One region of the Marinilactibacillus sp. XAAS-LB27 genome, then DNA from elsewhere that is predicted to be linked to it. Evidence: riboswitches for the same ligand, from Rfam matches in the RefSeq annotation. Region 1 holds a riboswitch; the other holds the start of a gene.

What was found. A riboswitch is a leader RNA that binds a small molecule or an ion and turns the genes downstream of it on or off. The one in region 1 is predicted to bind FMN.
Region 2: linked by a shared signal. The riboswitch ahead of ribD (bifunctional diaminohydroxyphosphoribosylaminopyrimidine deaminase/5-amino-6-(5-phosphoribosylamino)uracil reductase RibD) and the one ahead of VXN63_RS02875 (ECF transporter S component) in region 1 are both predicted to bind FMN.

Annotation. Positions count from the first base shown of each region.
Region 1 is NZ_JAYXKP010000001.1:587,745-595,638, forward strand. It holds gene VXN63_RS02860 (LysM peptidoglycan-binding domain-containing protein) at 1-594, opposite strand, end outside; gene VXN63_RS02865 (RecQ family ATP-dependent DNA helicase) at 643-2,097, opposite strand; gene VXN63_RS02870 (helix-turn-helix domain-containing protein) at 2,063-3,151, opposite strand; gene VXN63_RS02875 (ECF transporter S component) at 3,263-3,874, opposite strand; FMN riboswitch at 4,061-4,183, opposite strand; gene VXN63_RS02880 (sensor histidine kinase) at 4,260-6,083, opposite strand; gene VXN63_RS02885 (response regulator transcription factor) at 6,093-6,854, opposite strand; gene VXN63_RS02890 (pseudouridine synthase) at 7,020-7,745, opposite strand; gene scpB (SMC-Scp complex subunit ScpB) at 7,766-7,894, opposite strand, start outside.
Region 2 is NZ_JAYXKP010000004.1:39,348-47,241, forward strand. It holds gene phnE (phosphonate ABC transporter, permease protein PhnE) at 1-695, shown strand, start outside; gene phnE (phosphonate ABC transporter, permease protein PhnE) at 710-1,525, shown strand; gene VXN63_RS06545 (MATE family efflux transporter) at 1,630-2,952, shown strand; gene VXN63_RS06550 (DUF1697 domain-containing protein) at 3,121-3,681, shown strand; FMN riboswitch at 4,025-4,138, shown strand; gene ribD (bifunctional diaminohydroxyphosphoribosylaminopyrimidine deaminase/5-amino-6-(5-phosphoribosylamino)uracil reductase RibD) at 4,385-5,452, shown strand; gene VXN63_RS06560 (riboflavin synthase) at 5,467-6,120, shown strand; gene VXN63_RS06565 (bifunctional 3,4-dihydroxy-2-butanone-4-phosphate synthase/GTP cyclohydrolase II) at 6,135-7,322, shown strand; gene ribH (6,7-dimethyl-8-ribityllumazine synthase) at 7,348-7,809, shown strand.

The sequences.
Region 1 (7,894 bases):
CTGTGTAGTCATTCCATGGTTTAAGGCAATACGGTACATGTTATCTCCCGCTTTTACTGTATACGTTTCTCCTGCTGTAGTTGGTTCCTCAGCAGCTTCATTGGCTTCCTCAGAGGCAGCGTTGCTGTCTGCTTGATTTGTATTAGATTCTGCTGGCTCACTAGCTGGTTGATTTTCTCCAGTCGTTTCCGTTTCTGACTCACTCTCAGATTCCGGTTGTGGTTGCACAGGTTCTTCTACAGTTTCTTCAGCCGTCTCTTCCACTGTTTCTTCAGGCTCTTCTGGCTCCTCAGCTACTTCTTCTTCGACCTCGGGTTCTTCCTCTGGTTCTGGATCTGCTGGCGCTGGCTGTTCGACACTCGGTTGTTCAGGGCTAGAATAATTTGATTCTCGCTGACTGTACCAAGCGTATGTGCCTAGTGTTACAACAATAATCAACACTAGAAATACTACTGTAACAGTCAGGATAGGAGAAATACTTTTCTCGCGTTCTCTTTTAGCTTTTCGAGACATAGCCTGATCGTCATAATCTACTTCTTCATCAAATCGTTTAGACCACAGTTCTTCCATCGACTCGCGATCTTTCTTACTCATAGTGATTCCTCCTCAAGTTCTATCATAGTTATTGTATCATATTTTAGCTTAATTCATAGATTCCTCATCAAGTTTATACAATTGTTTCATACGAACTCTCCAGTCAATTGTTTCGCTTTTGACGACTAATTTATCTTCTTCGTCATCAAAGAAATACGTCTCTAAATCTGCCGTGCACTGACTGCAACAACGTTCTGGCTTTACCGTTATTGACTCATCGAAATATTGAAGCAGATAAGCTCTTTTACATCCTTTGGTGAACAAGTAATTCATCATATATTCTAATTGCTCTTTTTTAAGACGTTCTCTAGTCTGTATCTGGTGTAAAGCAACTCTATAAGGTATAGAGGCATTCACATAAAACTGGGCAATTTGTACTTTAGGATCTGTTTGTTCTTGCTTGATTTTGTGGTGATACTTGTAAATGTATTCCAGTAGAGATTCATCCGGCAGACTATTTTCTTGTAGTCTAATCTGTAAATACTGATCTCCTTGCTCGAAAAGCAGTATGGCAATACCTTCCTTACCGTCTCGGCTACACCTTCCGATTTCTTGCAAGTACATCTCGGGATTAGATGGCATATGGTAATGGATAACGTACCTTATATCTGGTTTATCGATGCCCATTCCAAAAGCACTCGTTGCACAAATAACCTGAATCGAGTTGTCTATAAACTGCTGCTGTACTTTAATTTTGTCATCAATTGTCAAATCAGAATGATAACTCTCGGCTCGGATCCCTAATTCAGTTCTCAAGACTGAAGCCATCTCGTCAGCCAGTTTTTTGCTTGAAAAATAAACAATCCCAGGACTTTCCAACTGATGAACGAGTTCCTTTAAACGATCTTTTTTGTTCCCCTCGCAAATCTCTACTTTTAATTTTATCGAAGATCTGTCTACTGAATGTATAATCTCTCTAGTTTCTATAGAATCTATATCTAAAGACTGTTTGATTTCACTGCGAACTTGTTCTGTGGCTGTAGCCGTCAGAGCCATTGTTGTAGGATGGTTAAGTTTTCTTTTAGCCTCACCAATCTTAAGATAGTCTGGTCGGAAATCCATTCCCCATTGAGAGATACAATGGGCTTCGTCAACGACAAACAAGGCAATATCTAGTTGAGAAAGTTTTGTCATCAAAAAATCGAACTGAATCATTTCTGGAGAGATATAAAGAAATTTAAACTTATGAAGATTTTTCATAATTCTTCTTTTTTCATTTCTGGACGATAAGCTATTTAAAGCGGCTACTTGCCGTTCTCCACTACTTTTAAGTTTTTCAACCTGATCCTGCATCAATGATAGAAGTGGTGATACAATCAAAACCAGCCCTTCTTTTATATAACCAGGTAATTGATAGCAGATTGATTTCCCACTGCCAGTTGGTAACATAACCACCGAATCTACTTCTTGTAGGGCTGCTTGAATAGCTTCTTTTTGACCAGATCTAAAAGTCTTATAATTGAATTTTTCATAAAGTATCTGCTCTAGCGTTTTCTCTACCATATCTAATCCTTTCAATTTCTACTAGTCTAAACCACATAAACATCAGATCTTCATAATCTTGTTTTGCTTGTTTATAGGAATACTTGGGATTTTGTTCAAAGGCCATCTTTAAACGCTCATACTGATCCGCAGGAATATATGGCTGGAAATTGAAGTCTGGGTGAACAAGATAAATTTCAAGAATATGTTCTCTAATCGTATTTAATTTTAATTGCCTGACTTCTGAGATTTGCTCTACACTATACCCTTCGTTTACCATCAAATAAGTATCGTACGTACTTTTAGATAACCCAAAATAAGTACGCTGATCTAGGTATGTGACAAAATCATTTAATAAAAGACCTTCAGATGCTCTAGCTTGGATAATCAGTTGTTCGAAGGTGTTACTTAGACGTACATTCAATTCTACAGATTCCATTTCTAGACTTTCTGCTAATTGTCGATTCGTTTTCCCGATGATATCATGACCAGTTAATTTTCCAACAATCATACTTGCTTCCTCTTTTGCAAACGTTAAAAGCAAGTCATATAATTCCGTTGCCCACTGGAGAGCTAATTGATCCATTGGTTTTTTCTGCTTACTCAACCATGCTTTAACCGATTCTTGATCACTCGGTTCCTTAATGGAAGGACTATATTTTTTATTGTCATATCTTTTCTCAGAAAATATCTGAGAAACCAATTGAATTTGTAGATAAAAAGAATTTCTGAGTGTGGCATTTTCAAGAGAACGAATAGCTTCAGGGTACTTTTTATTTTCAAAATATTGAGTCAATGATTTGTAGCCAAGCGATGTTAAAAGGTATCCCTCTTCCTCGCTACCTTGAAGTAAATTTTTAGAACAAAGTTTTTGTAGATAATGTTCTAGATGTTCTTTTTTTAATTCTTTGAATAATCCAAAAGCAGGAAACAACTGCTCATTCTCAACTTTAAATAATATCGAAGGTGTTCTTCTTCCATGAAACACATGAATCAGCTGAGAGCTTTTCGATGGATAATGGTTATTAAAAAAAGATAATAAAAAATACAAGAAATATCGATTTTGAGTAGCCATAGTTCACCTCTTCTTCTTCTCAGAATACACGTTCAGATCTATTTTTTCAATATAAAAAAGGCGGTCATATAGACCCGCCTTTTGTAATATCTATTTGTTAGTTGATAAAGCTTAGTTCTCATTTTCTAAAACATATCGTTTGGACTGTTTTTTATAAAGTCTGGTTCTTGATTTAACTAACCAAGGTTTAAGCTTTTGAAATGCCACAAAAAAGATGATGCCTACAATTGGACCTTTAATCAGATTGAAAGGAACAATTGAGTAGACTAGATATTCTCTGATCGGCCCAACACTGAATCCCATTACAGCCATATAAGCAGGAATTAGGAATACCCAATTCAAGAGAGCCATAACGACACTTAATGACAGTGTACTTGCTACAGTAGCAAACACTTTTTCTCTAGTACGTAATCCCATTTTTGTGATAATAAAGTAAATGGGTAACGTATAGGCTAAAGAAGCAATAAATTGTGCTGAATCGCCTATTGGTAAACCCATGTCTCCACCTTTTTGAATGAAAGATAGTAGAGAACGAATAAAGGCAATGGTAATACCGCCTATAGGACCATACATATACATTCCGAATAATACGGGTAGATCACTGAAATCAATCTTCAGAAAAGATGCTGCGGGTAAAATAGGGAACGAAAACATAGAAATGATCCATGCTAGTGAAGCTAATACTGCTATACCGACTACTTTTTGCGTTTTGTTGCTTGACATTGAAAATCCTCCTAGAAGGATTCATCCTGGTTAGGGTATTGAACTTATTGATGCTTATCCCTATTTGGTTCCGACATTTCGAAGTGAGACCGGTCAGAGAATGCACTCTAGAAATGCAAAAACTCTGTTCAGTTCCACTTCAGGAAATGAACAGAGCTAAATAGACATAATGATTCAGTCAAAAAGCTCCATCTTCTTTATACCAGACTATACTGTCGGTACTGGAATTACACCAGTTCAGCAAAACAAAAGTTTCGCTCGTGGACTTTACCACCGGTCGGGATTTGCGCCCTGCCCCTGAAGATGAATCATATTATTTTTTTGCTTATTTTTAATAAGCACATTACTATTATACAAAATCACACAGAAATGTCAACAGCTCAGTCTAAAATGAATCAAAAGTACTTGTAGAATTTTGGTCAATAGGCAAATGTATGATGAATGTTGAGCCTTTACCAAGTGTAGATTCTACTCTTAAGCGACCTCCATGTGCTTCAATAATACTCTGCACAACAGATAAACCAATTCCTGTACCAGATGCATTGTCTGAATAATTTTTTCTAGATTTGTCTGCTTTAAAGAATCGATCAAAAATATATGGAACATCTTCTTTAGGAATACCCGTTCCGGTATCTCTAACTTCCATAATAACCTCTTCCAGGTTTTTATCTTCAAACAATCTCAATGTAACCGTCTTAGCAGACTTATCTGTCATACCGGTATGTCTGATTGCATTATTAATTAGATTCACGAATACTTGATCCATTTTGTCTTTGTCGATAGGCAATTCAATTATTTCTTCTGGAACGTCTAATACTAAGTTGACGTTGACTTCTGAAGCCATCTTATTGAATCTGGAAACGAGTGTACTCAAGTAATGGTTCAGGTCTAGAGGATCTTTTTCAATCTCAATAAATCCCGCTTCCATTCTTGATAGATCAAGCATCTCATTGACCATTCTATTCATACGTTGCGATTCATCACTAATGATTTGAGCCATTTCTTTTTTCTCATCGATTGTCTCAGCTATATCATCAATAATTGCTTCACTATACCCTTGAACCATCACTAACGGCGTTCTTAGTTCATGGGAAATATTATTAATAAAGTCAACACGCATCTTATCTAATCTATGTTCATGAGTCAGGTCCTTAGTGGAAACAAGAATTCCTCTAATTTCCAGTGTGTCATCTTCGATTAGAGGCAATATCGTTACCTCATAATAAAATTCGACCATTTCAATACTGAACTGAGAAAATTTCTTTGTTTCAACAGCTTCTTTTAAGTTTAACTCTATATCAATATAGTCATCTTTCGTTGAAAAATTACCCTTTTCTACTTGATATTGCGTTAAAAATAAATCTCCAGCAGGATTGGAAAGAATCAGACTCTGATCGGAATCATAATATAATATTCCCGTATCAATACTGGTCATGATATGAGATAACAGTTCTTTTTCCTGTCTGACCACGGTTCTATTTGTTTCAAGAGAGTGGCCCATTTTGTTCATTGCCATAGCAAGTTCAGACAAATCATCTCTACCTGAGACCGGTAGTTGATGACTAAAGTCATCTCGTGCATAATCAAAAGCAATATTTGTCATAGCATTGATTGGTTCAGATATGTGTCTACGTAAATACAAATAATAAGCGTAACTTAAAAATACACTAAACAAAATAAGTAAACTTAACGCATAGAAAACCGTGCGTTCAACTTCAGCGATAAAAGAAAGATCTGCATATGCATAAAATGTCAATTGTTCGCCTTGATAATTGATATGTTTGATGTGGAAGATATAAGGGATTTTATTTTCATATCCCGGATCAGAATCAGAACGAATCTGATTTTCTTCACCAGACACGATATCTTCAACTAAATTAGGATTGCTGATTACTCTCTGATAAATATCGTCAGAAAATTGGAGATTCCACTCTTCTTCGTTATAAACATCTTGCCCCTCAGAACGAAGCGCAAAATTGAGCTTTGCATGAATGACATTGGCTTCCTGAAGATAATTTATTATGAAGTCAGGATCGCTTTCAGAAAGGGTTTCTACGTTATGAATAAAGGATTCGTAGTCATTCAGATAGTTCTGCTTGATCTGCTCGGAGTAAAATTGGGCATAAAATAAAGATGTGGCAACGAGAGAAATGAGAATAAATCCAGAAGTAATCAGCCAAACTCTTATAGCGACGATATTCAGCTTCATACTTCTATCCTACTCCTCTTCTTCATGAGGGTATGAATTCAGTTTGTAACCAAGCCCCCATACAGTTTCAATCATTTTAGCAGCGGTTTGGGATTCTTTTTTAAGTTTTTCACGCAAACGTTTGACGTGCGTGTCTACTGTTCTTAAATCACCAAAAAATTCATATTTCCAAACTTCTCTTAATAATTGTTCTCTACCAAAAATCTGATCAGGAGAAGACATCAAATAGTGCAAAAGATCATATTCTTTTGGCGTCAGGTTGACTGATCGACCATCAGCTGTTACACGTCTAGAATCGTTATCGATCTCAAGATGCGGTAAAGTCAGTGTATCAGAGACATCGGCAGCTTTATTCATGCTTCCACTACCCGTTTGAGTTCTCTTAAGAATCGCAGAAACTCTTAATACAATTTCTCTTGGACTGAAAGGTTTGACGATATAATCATCTGCCCCCACTTCAAATCCTTGAATACGATTCAATTCTTCACCTTTTGCTGTAAGCATCATAATGGGTGTTTCTTTTTCTTTTCGCAATTCTTCAGCAGCTTCGATTCCATCCATTTCAGGCATCATAAGGTCTAGAAGAATTAAATCGTAGTCATTTTCTAGTGCTAATTGTAATGCGATCTTTCCATTTTCAGCTTCGTCAATCTCATAATTGGCCTTTTCTAGATACATTCTTAGTAATCTACGAATACGATTTTCATCGTCAACCACCAATATTTTTTTTGCTTGCTGTTCTGTACTGCCTTGTAATTTTTCATCCGTCACGATTAGACACTCCTTAGCACGTGATACTATTGACTTTAAATTATAATACGTAACTAGTACGATATTATATCCTACTCGAGTTTAATTATAACTAAGATAAGATGAATGCGCCACTAATTCCAACTGGAATCGCTCTAGCTACTCTTATACGTCAAAAATCAATGATTAGTCTTCTTCATCCACTAATTGTTTAAGCTTGTTGACCTCAAATTGTTTAAGTTCTCTCCATACGCCAGACTGCATGCCTTCTACAGTTAAAAATCCATAGTGAGTTCTAGTCAATTTTTCTACTGGGTGTTTAATTGCTTGCATCATTTTCTTAACTTGGTGATTTTTACCTTCATGAATAGTTAGTTCAACAGTTGAAATATCTCTTTTTCTATCATAATCAATGATTCTTGCTTTCGCTGGAGCTGATTTCACTTTATCAAAAACAACACCTTTTTCAAGATGCATTACATCTTCTCTTGTCATTCTTCCATTTACTTTTGCGATGTATGTTTTTTCAACAGAGTATTTAGGGTGCATTAATTTGTTTGCTAATTCGCCATCATTGGTCAGTAACAGTACACCTGTCGTATCGTAATCCAATCGTCCTACAGGGTAAATCCGTTCTTCAACTTCTTGCAGTAATTGAACAACCGTATCTCTATTTTTTGGATCATCAACCGTTGATACGACTCCTCTAGGTTTGTTTAACAAGAAGTAAACTGGTTTTTCTTTTTGAATCGGCACATCGTCTACAGAGATCGTATCATGTCTTTTCACTTGGTATCCAAGTTCCTTCATGACTTTTCCATTAACTTTTACGCGTCCTTCTTCGATCATACTTTCAGATTTTCTTCTTGATGCGATGCCCGCGTGAGCCATAACTTTCTGTAATCTATCCATATAACTCCTCCTTCTATTTTTTATTCAAATGATTGCTGGAAACTTTCAAAAAACAAAGATGTTTCCTCAGTTTCTTCTTCCATTCTTAGTTCCGGTAATTCTGATAAACTATTTAATCCAAAGTAATCTAGAAAATAATCTGTTGTACC
Region 2 (7,894 bases), on a different contig from region 1:
TTAGAACGACTGGTGCAGATTTATCTTTATTATTAAAACGTGGTAACCAGTTTTTTGTCATTATCATTGGAATGTTCCCGCCTAACTTTGAGTTTCTTTCAAACATTTGGGGACCTTTATTCGATACAATTCAAATGTCATTATTAGGATCGCTTGCAGGGGCTCTAGTAGCTGTACCGCTAGCCTTACTTTCATCTAGTAATATTATTAAAAATGCATTCGTTAATGGATTCTTCAAATTCTTCTTAAGTATTCTAAGAACTTTACCGACATTGGTTCTGGCATTGATCTTTACCTTTTTATTCGGATTAGGGACAATGGCAGGGATGTTATCCATTTTCATCTTTACCTCTTCTTACGTCGGAAAACTAATGTATGAACATATTGAAAATGTGGACATGGGCGCTTTTGAAGCAAACGAATCGATGGGATTATCGAAAGTAGAAGCTTTCAGGTATGCGATTATTCCAGAAGTATTGCCGACATACTTGTCAGTATCTCTGTATGCATTTGAAGGAAACGTTCGATATGCGGCAATTTTAGGATATGTAGGTGCGGGTGGTATTGGGCTAGTTCTTAATGAGCGTCTGGGCTGGAGAGATTATCCTAGTGTAGGAATGGTTCTTTTAGTCTTAATGATCGTAGTGTTCATTATTGAACGCGTCAGTGAATACTTTAGACGTAAATTGTCTTAGAGAGGAAGAGTTAAATGAACGAAGCAATTCAAACACAATATAACAAAGCCCCGAATCGTAAATTGTACTTTATAACAATATCAATTATTATATTAGCTCTTCTGATCTGGTCATTTATAGGTGTCGATATTACAGGCTTAGATCAAAAAGGAACAGGTCTTGCAGTCAACATTGTCAGAGGGATTGTAACGCCAGATTTAGAATTTTTATTTGACTTTTCAACTCAAGGTGTACCGTACCTATTGTACGAAACAATTGCCATCGCTTTACTGGGAACAGTATTTGGTTCTTTACTAGCTATTCCAATTTCATTTTTGATGGCGCCAAGTGTAGTTAGTGGACCAGTGGCTTATATCACAAGACTGGTTGTTATCTTTATTCGTACGATTCCATCGCTGGTTTACGGGATTATGTTTATTCGTGTAACAGGTCCAGGGGCTTACGCAGGGGTACTCACGATGTCAATCACTTCGATTGGTATGATTTCTAGACTGTATGTTGACGTTATTGAAAATCTAGACCGTGGTGTACTAGAAGCGATGACTTCAATGGGCTGTACGACGTATCAGAAAATTCGTTATGGTATTTTACCACAGCTATTTTCAAGCTTCTTATCTACAACGATTTATCGTTTCGATATGAACTTACGTGATGCGACGATTTTAGGATTAGTTGGTGCTGGTGGTATCGGTGCACCATTGATTTTCGCAATGAGATCTTATCGTTGGAACCAAGTTGGATCTATTCTGATTGGACTAGTCGTACTGATTCTTTTAGTGGAACTATTCTCAAACAAACTAAGATCTAGATTAGTTAGCGGAACAAAATAAAATATAGTATACTCGAGAAGTTGCATCTTGGAAAAGGTGCAGCTTTTTATTATAATTGGAAAGCGCCGGTTGTAAGCAAGAAAACCGTGCTGCGGAGGGTTTAAATGAATACCAATAAATTGTTTTTTAAATATGTTAGTTTAAATGTTTTAGGTATGATCGGAATTTCTTTATATATTCTAGCGGATACTTTTTTTATCGCACAAGCTCTGGGCTCCAACGGAATCGCTTCTTTGAATTTGAGTATACCGGCTTACGGTGTGATTCACGGGATCGGACTGATGCTGGGACTAGGTGGAGCTTCGCGCTTTAGCATACTGAATGCACAGCGGAAAATTAAAGAAGCACGAAGTGTTTACACGCAATCTCTTCTATTTGGATTGATTGTGGGAATCGTATTTTCTATTATAGGTGTTGTAGGTGCAGATACTATTGCACGCATGCTTGGTGCTAACAACGAAACGTTTGCGAATACGTCTATTTACCTAAGAACACTGTTGTTCTTTTCTCCATTTTTTATTTTGAATAATGCTATGCAATCTTTTGTTAGAAATGACGGTGATCCATCACTAGCAATGTACGGCATGTTACTGGGTAGTTTTTTGAATATTGTCTTGGATTATATTTTTATTTTCCCGTTAGATATGGGGATGTTTGGAGCAGCTCTAGCAACGAGTATTGCGCCGATCAGTAGTTTGGCCATTTTAAGTATGCACTTTAGACGTCCAACGAATCAGCTGAAATTTGTGTTCCAAGGTATTCAACTAAAAGTGATGAAAGATATCTGTTACTTGGGTGCAGCTGGATTTATCAATGAAATTGCAGCCGCTGTGGTTATGTTTTCATTTAACACGATTATCTTTACACTTGAAGGAAATCTAGGACTAGCCGCTTACGGTATTGTCGCAAATATCTCTTTTGTCGTATTATCGTTGTTTACAGGGGTCGCACAAGGAGCACAGCCGCTTTTAAGTGATAGCTATGGGCTCAAAGACTTAGACAAGATGAAACACGTACTAACGCTTTCTATAGCCACAGCGCTCTCTATTAGTACGCTGATTTATGTCTCGACTTTTGTATTCAGAGACGGCATTATTTCTGCTTTTAATAGCGATCAGAATCTGCACGTTAAAGAGATGGCAGTTTTTGGTCTTTTGATTTACTTTATCGGTTTTTTCTTCGCAGGAGCCAATACGATCCTGACAACGTATTTCAGTGCAACGGATCAACCAAGGTTGGCATTATTCTTTTCCCTTCTTAGAGGTGGATTTATCATTATTCCAGTTGTTTTATTATTGAGTCATCTTTACGGGATGACCGGGGTATGGTCTTCTTATGTAGTGGCGGAAGCAGTCGTCATTGGCTGGATTATGGTTAAAATGAATCCGAAAAAACGCATTAAGCAGAAAAAAGTACAAACTAAATAAACTTCAAAAATTTATAACTAAATTAACCGCTGATTTGTTCTGTAACGGAACAGTTAGCGGTTGTTTTTTATAAGATAACATCTTTTAGAGACTGATTACATTAATTAAACATACGAAGATAAATAAGCGTACAATAAATCTATCTTGTAGTTGAAGGGATTTGAGAGGATGAACAAGTATGTTGTGCTACTTCGAGGAATCAATGTCGGTGGTAAAAATAAAGTGAAGATGGCAGACTTGCGTACTGAATTAATAAAAGAAGGATTTGATACTGTTCAAACCTATATTCAAAGTGGAAATATAGTCGTCGAATCTAACCTAGTTAGTGAAACGATTACCCAAAAAGTAGCGACTCTACTAACCCAAAAATTCACATTAGATACGACTTCATTAAAAATATTGACGTTAAACAAAGAAAGCTATGAATCAGTCATAGCGGAGGCACCTGAAAACTATGGAAGAGTTGATCAGACAGTTGATTATCGTTATGATGTCTTATTCTTGATAGACATTACTGCTGAAGATGCTATGAAAGAAGTCGAAACACGTGGTGGGATTGATCAATCTTGGTGCGGAACCAATGTAATCTATTACCGTAGACCTGGACCAACGCACCCGGATTATACTAAAAGTGCATTAAGCAGACTTGCAAAAAAAGATATTTACCAGTCAATGACCGTTAGAAATTGGAAGACAACCACAAGGCTATGGGAAATGATTCAAACCTAACCATTTACAATAAAAGTTATCCTATTATCGGTAACTTCTGGTAGAGAAATTAGTATTTTTTTAATTTATTGTGGTGTACGGAAATTTACAAATCTTTCTAAAATTTAACTACGTTAAATGCACGAATTGTTCCTAATTACTGAACATCATTTGTTGGGTTGAAACGCATTTGTCAGTATCCATGTAAAGATACCTAGAAGACATGAAGGTTTTATATTAAGAAACAGTAGTGGTAAAAAGAATTAATAAATAATTAGCTTTTTTGAAAATAGAGATAGTTATACAAAAGAAAAAGTTATTGACAAAAGATTTTTGACTCTTTATTCTTAGACTTACAAAAGTGAATAGTCTTCAGGGCAGGGTGAAAGTCCCTACCGGTGGTAAAGCCCACGAGCCGCAAGGCAGATTCGGTTAAATTCCGAAGCCGACAGTATAGTCTGGATGAAAGAAGACATTGAATGATATAGTGAATATTCTGGGAGTCTGTAATTTTTGACTTTTAGGACAGTAGCTAGTTGTATTCAGAATGCCCTGGGAAAATTTTTTTTCCAGGGTTTTTAGCGTTCTCTACTGTATAGGAGCAATCGTATACTAGGAGTCTGTTTATTTGAATACAGTTAAATTCAAAAGCCAAGCCCTGAATCTCTAATAAAGATTTAGGGTTTTTTTTGATGGAAGGAGAATCTATGTGGACAGATTCTATATGAGAATCGCATTAATGTTAGCAGAAAAAGGTAGGGGACAAACCTCACCAAATCCGCTCGTCGGAGCCGTTATTGTTAAAGAAGGAAGAGTCATAGGTCACGGATATCATGAACAATACGGGAGACCGCACGCTGAAGTTAATGCTATTAAAAATGCAACTGAGCCGGTGGGAGGCGCAACAATTTACGTCACACTTGAACCTTGCGTACATTTTGGGAAAACGCCGCCTTGTACGGATTTAATTATTAAAAGCAAGATAAAAAGAGTCGTCGTAGCTGCAACGGATCCCAATCCATTGGTAGCCGGTAAAGGCATTCAACTTCTCCAAGAAGCAGGTATTGAAGTAAGAGAAGGCGTACTTCGAGAAGAAAGTGAAAAATTAAACGAGGTATTCAATAAATTTATTACAACTAAAAAACCCTTTGTCATTATGAAGTATGCAATGACGTTGGATGGGAAAATTGCTACTGAATCAGGGGAATCTAAATGGATTTCATCTAAAAAATCTAGAAATCATGCGCATAAAATCAGAGGGAAGGTTGCTGCAATATTGGTAGGGATTGGGACGGTACTTAAAGATGATCCATTACTAACCTGTCGCATTGAAGGGATGTCGAATCCTATAAGGGTTGTGTTAGATAGGAACTTGAGTATACCAGAGTCATCAAATATTCTTCAGACTTTAGATCTAGCGCCTACGATTATTTTTACATCCGAGTCAGCTTGTGTAGAGAAAATAGATCGACTGAAGCAAAAGGGTGTGCAAGTTTTATTGATGCAGTTGGATGACGGAACATTCGACTTCAAAAAATTAATGACGATTTTAGGGGACGCTTGTATCGATAGTCTATTGATTGAAGGCGGGGCTTCAACTCATGCAGCAGCATTCGAAGCTGGTGTCGTAGATAAAGTTGCTGTGTATATTGCGCCCAAGATACTCGGAGGTCAGAATGCTTTATCTCCTATTGGGGGGGAAGGGATTCAGAAGATCAGTGCAGCTTTGGAACTCAAAACGTATGAGTTGAGTCAATTAGGAGAAGATATTTTAGTAGAAGGGTATTTGTAAGAGGAGGAATCAAAGTGTTCACAGGGATAGTCGAAGAAATTGGAACAGTGACAAACATCAGAAAGTCTGTAAAATCTAGTCGAATAACCATTAGTGCGAGTGAAGTCTTGCAAGGAACAAAAATCGGGGACAGCATTATGGTTCAGGGCGTTTGCTTGACCGTAGAGAAGATGACTACTCAAACCTTTGAAGCAGATGTCATGGCTGAAACAATGACTAGGACGAATTTTCAACAGTTAACGAATCAATCACGTGTAAATTTAGAGCGTGCATTAACCTTAGAAACAAGGTTAGGTGGCCATATGGTTAGTGGACACATTGACGGAACAGGGATTATTAAAAGGTATCGACAGGAAGAGAATGCAGTTTGGGTAACCGTGGAAACTGGATCCGAAATTCTCAAATATATAATCGAAAAAGGGTCCATTGCTATAGACGGTATTAGCTTGACTGTCGTTTCAGTAACGGACAAATCTTTTTCTGTATCCATTATTCCACATACCGCTGAAGAAACAACATTGCTCAAGCATAGCATAGGTGATTTGGTCAATTTAGAGTGTGACCTTATTGGGAAATATGTGGAAAAATTGCTAAAAGTATCAAGTGAAAAAGCAACAAATCAGTCATCGATAACAGAGAGTGTTTTATTGAATGCTGGATTTATTTAGATGGAGGTAGACGTATGTTTAATGATATAGAAGAACTAATTGAAGATATCAAAAACGGAAAAAACGTTATTATCGTAGATGACGAAAACAGAGAAAATGAAGGAGACATTATCTGCGCAGCAGAATTTGCAACGCCAGAAAACGTTAACTTTATGGCTAAATATGCTAGAGGACTCATCTGTATACCTATGACAGGAGAATATACAAATAAATTTAATTTATCTCAAATGGTTAGTCGGAACACTGATGACCATGGTACTGCCTTTACCGTTTCAATTGATTTTAAAGATACGACTACTGGTATATCAGCCTATGAAAGATCACTCACAGCATTAAAACTTGTGGAAGAAAAAACAGAAGCTAAAGATTTCAAGCATCCAGGTCATATGTTTCCACTTGAAGCAGTAAAAGGAGGTGTTCTAAAAAGAATCGGACACACGGAAGCTACAGTCGACCTCGCACGTCTTGCTGGCTTAAAGCCAGTTGGACTTTGTTGTGAAATCATGAATGAGGATGGAACGATGGCGAGAAGAGATGACCTGATCGGTTTCGCGGCTGAGCATGGGTTGAAAATTGGTACAATCAAAGATTTAGTGGAGTATCGAAAGAAAACCGAACAAGTAATGATTAAGGATTCTGTTGCGAAATTGCCAACGAAGTACGGAGAATTTACAATCCACTCTTATCAGCATGCTTATACAAATGAGCATCATATCGCTCTAGTAATGGGCGTCGTCAGTGACGGAGAGCCGGTGTTGTGTAGGGTACACTCGGAATGTTTGACAGGAGATGTTTTTGCATCGAAAAAGTGTGATTGTGGAGAGCAATTAGACTTAGCCATGAAGAAGATTGCAGATGAAGGTAGAGGGATTCTGCTATATATGAGACAAGAGGGTAGAGGCATAGGTTTAATTAATAAAATTAGAGCATATGCTTTACAAGATCAAGGGCACGATACGATTCAAGCAAATTTACTCTTAGGGTTACCAGTCGATGCAAGAGAGTATCATGAGTGTAAACAAATTTTCGATGATTTGAGAGTCAATCGACTAAATTTGATGACAAACAACCCTTTGAAAGTATCTAGTTTAAAAGCATACGGATTAACGATTGAAAGTCTAGTTCCTATCAGCATAGAATCAAATATCTATGACCAGGATTATCTACGAACAAAAAAAGAAGAAATGGGTCATTACTTATAATGATACCTTGTATGGAGGGAAAAGTATGAAAGTATTAGAAGGAAATTTGATAGCGGAAGATTTGAAAATTGGTATTGTCATTGCTCGATTTAATGAATTTATTGGATCTAAATTATTGGACGGGGCAGTAGATGCCCTCATTAGACATGGTATGAAGGAAGCAGACATCGATGTTGCCTGGGTACCAGGGGCATATGAAATTCCTTTGGTGGCTAAAAAAATGGCGGCTACAGGACATTATGATGCAGTCATTACGCTTGGTGCGGTTATTAAAGGATCAACTTCGCACTACGACCATGTTTGTGCTGAAGTATCAAAAGGTGTGGCTTCAGCTTCTGATAGTACTGGTGTACCCGTGTTGTTCGGCGTATTAACAACAGATACAATCGAACAAGCGATTGAAAGAGCGGGAACAAAAGCAGGAAATAAAGGCTTTGAAGTAGCTACAGGAGCTATTGAAATGGCTAACTTAATGAAAGAATTTTAAGATAAATAGGGAAAGAACATAAAGCAAGTATGTGTTTAAATAAAATAAGAGGAGTGGAATCTGCTATAAGATTTCACTCTTCTTT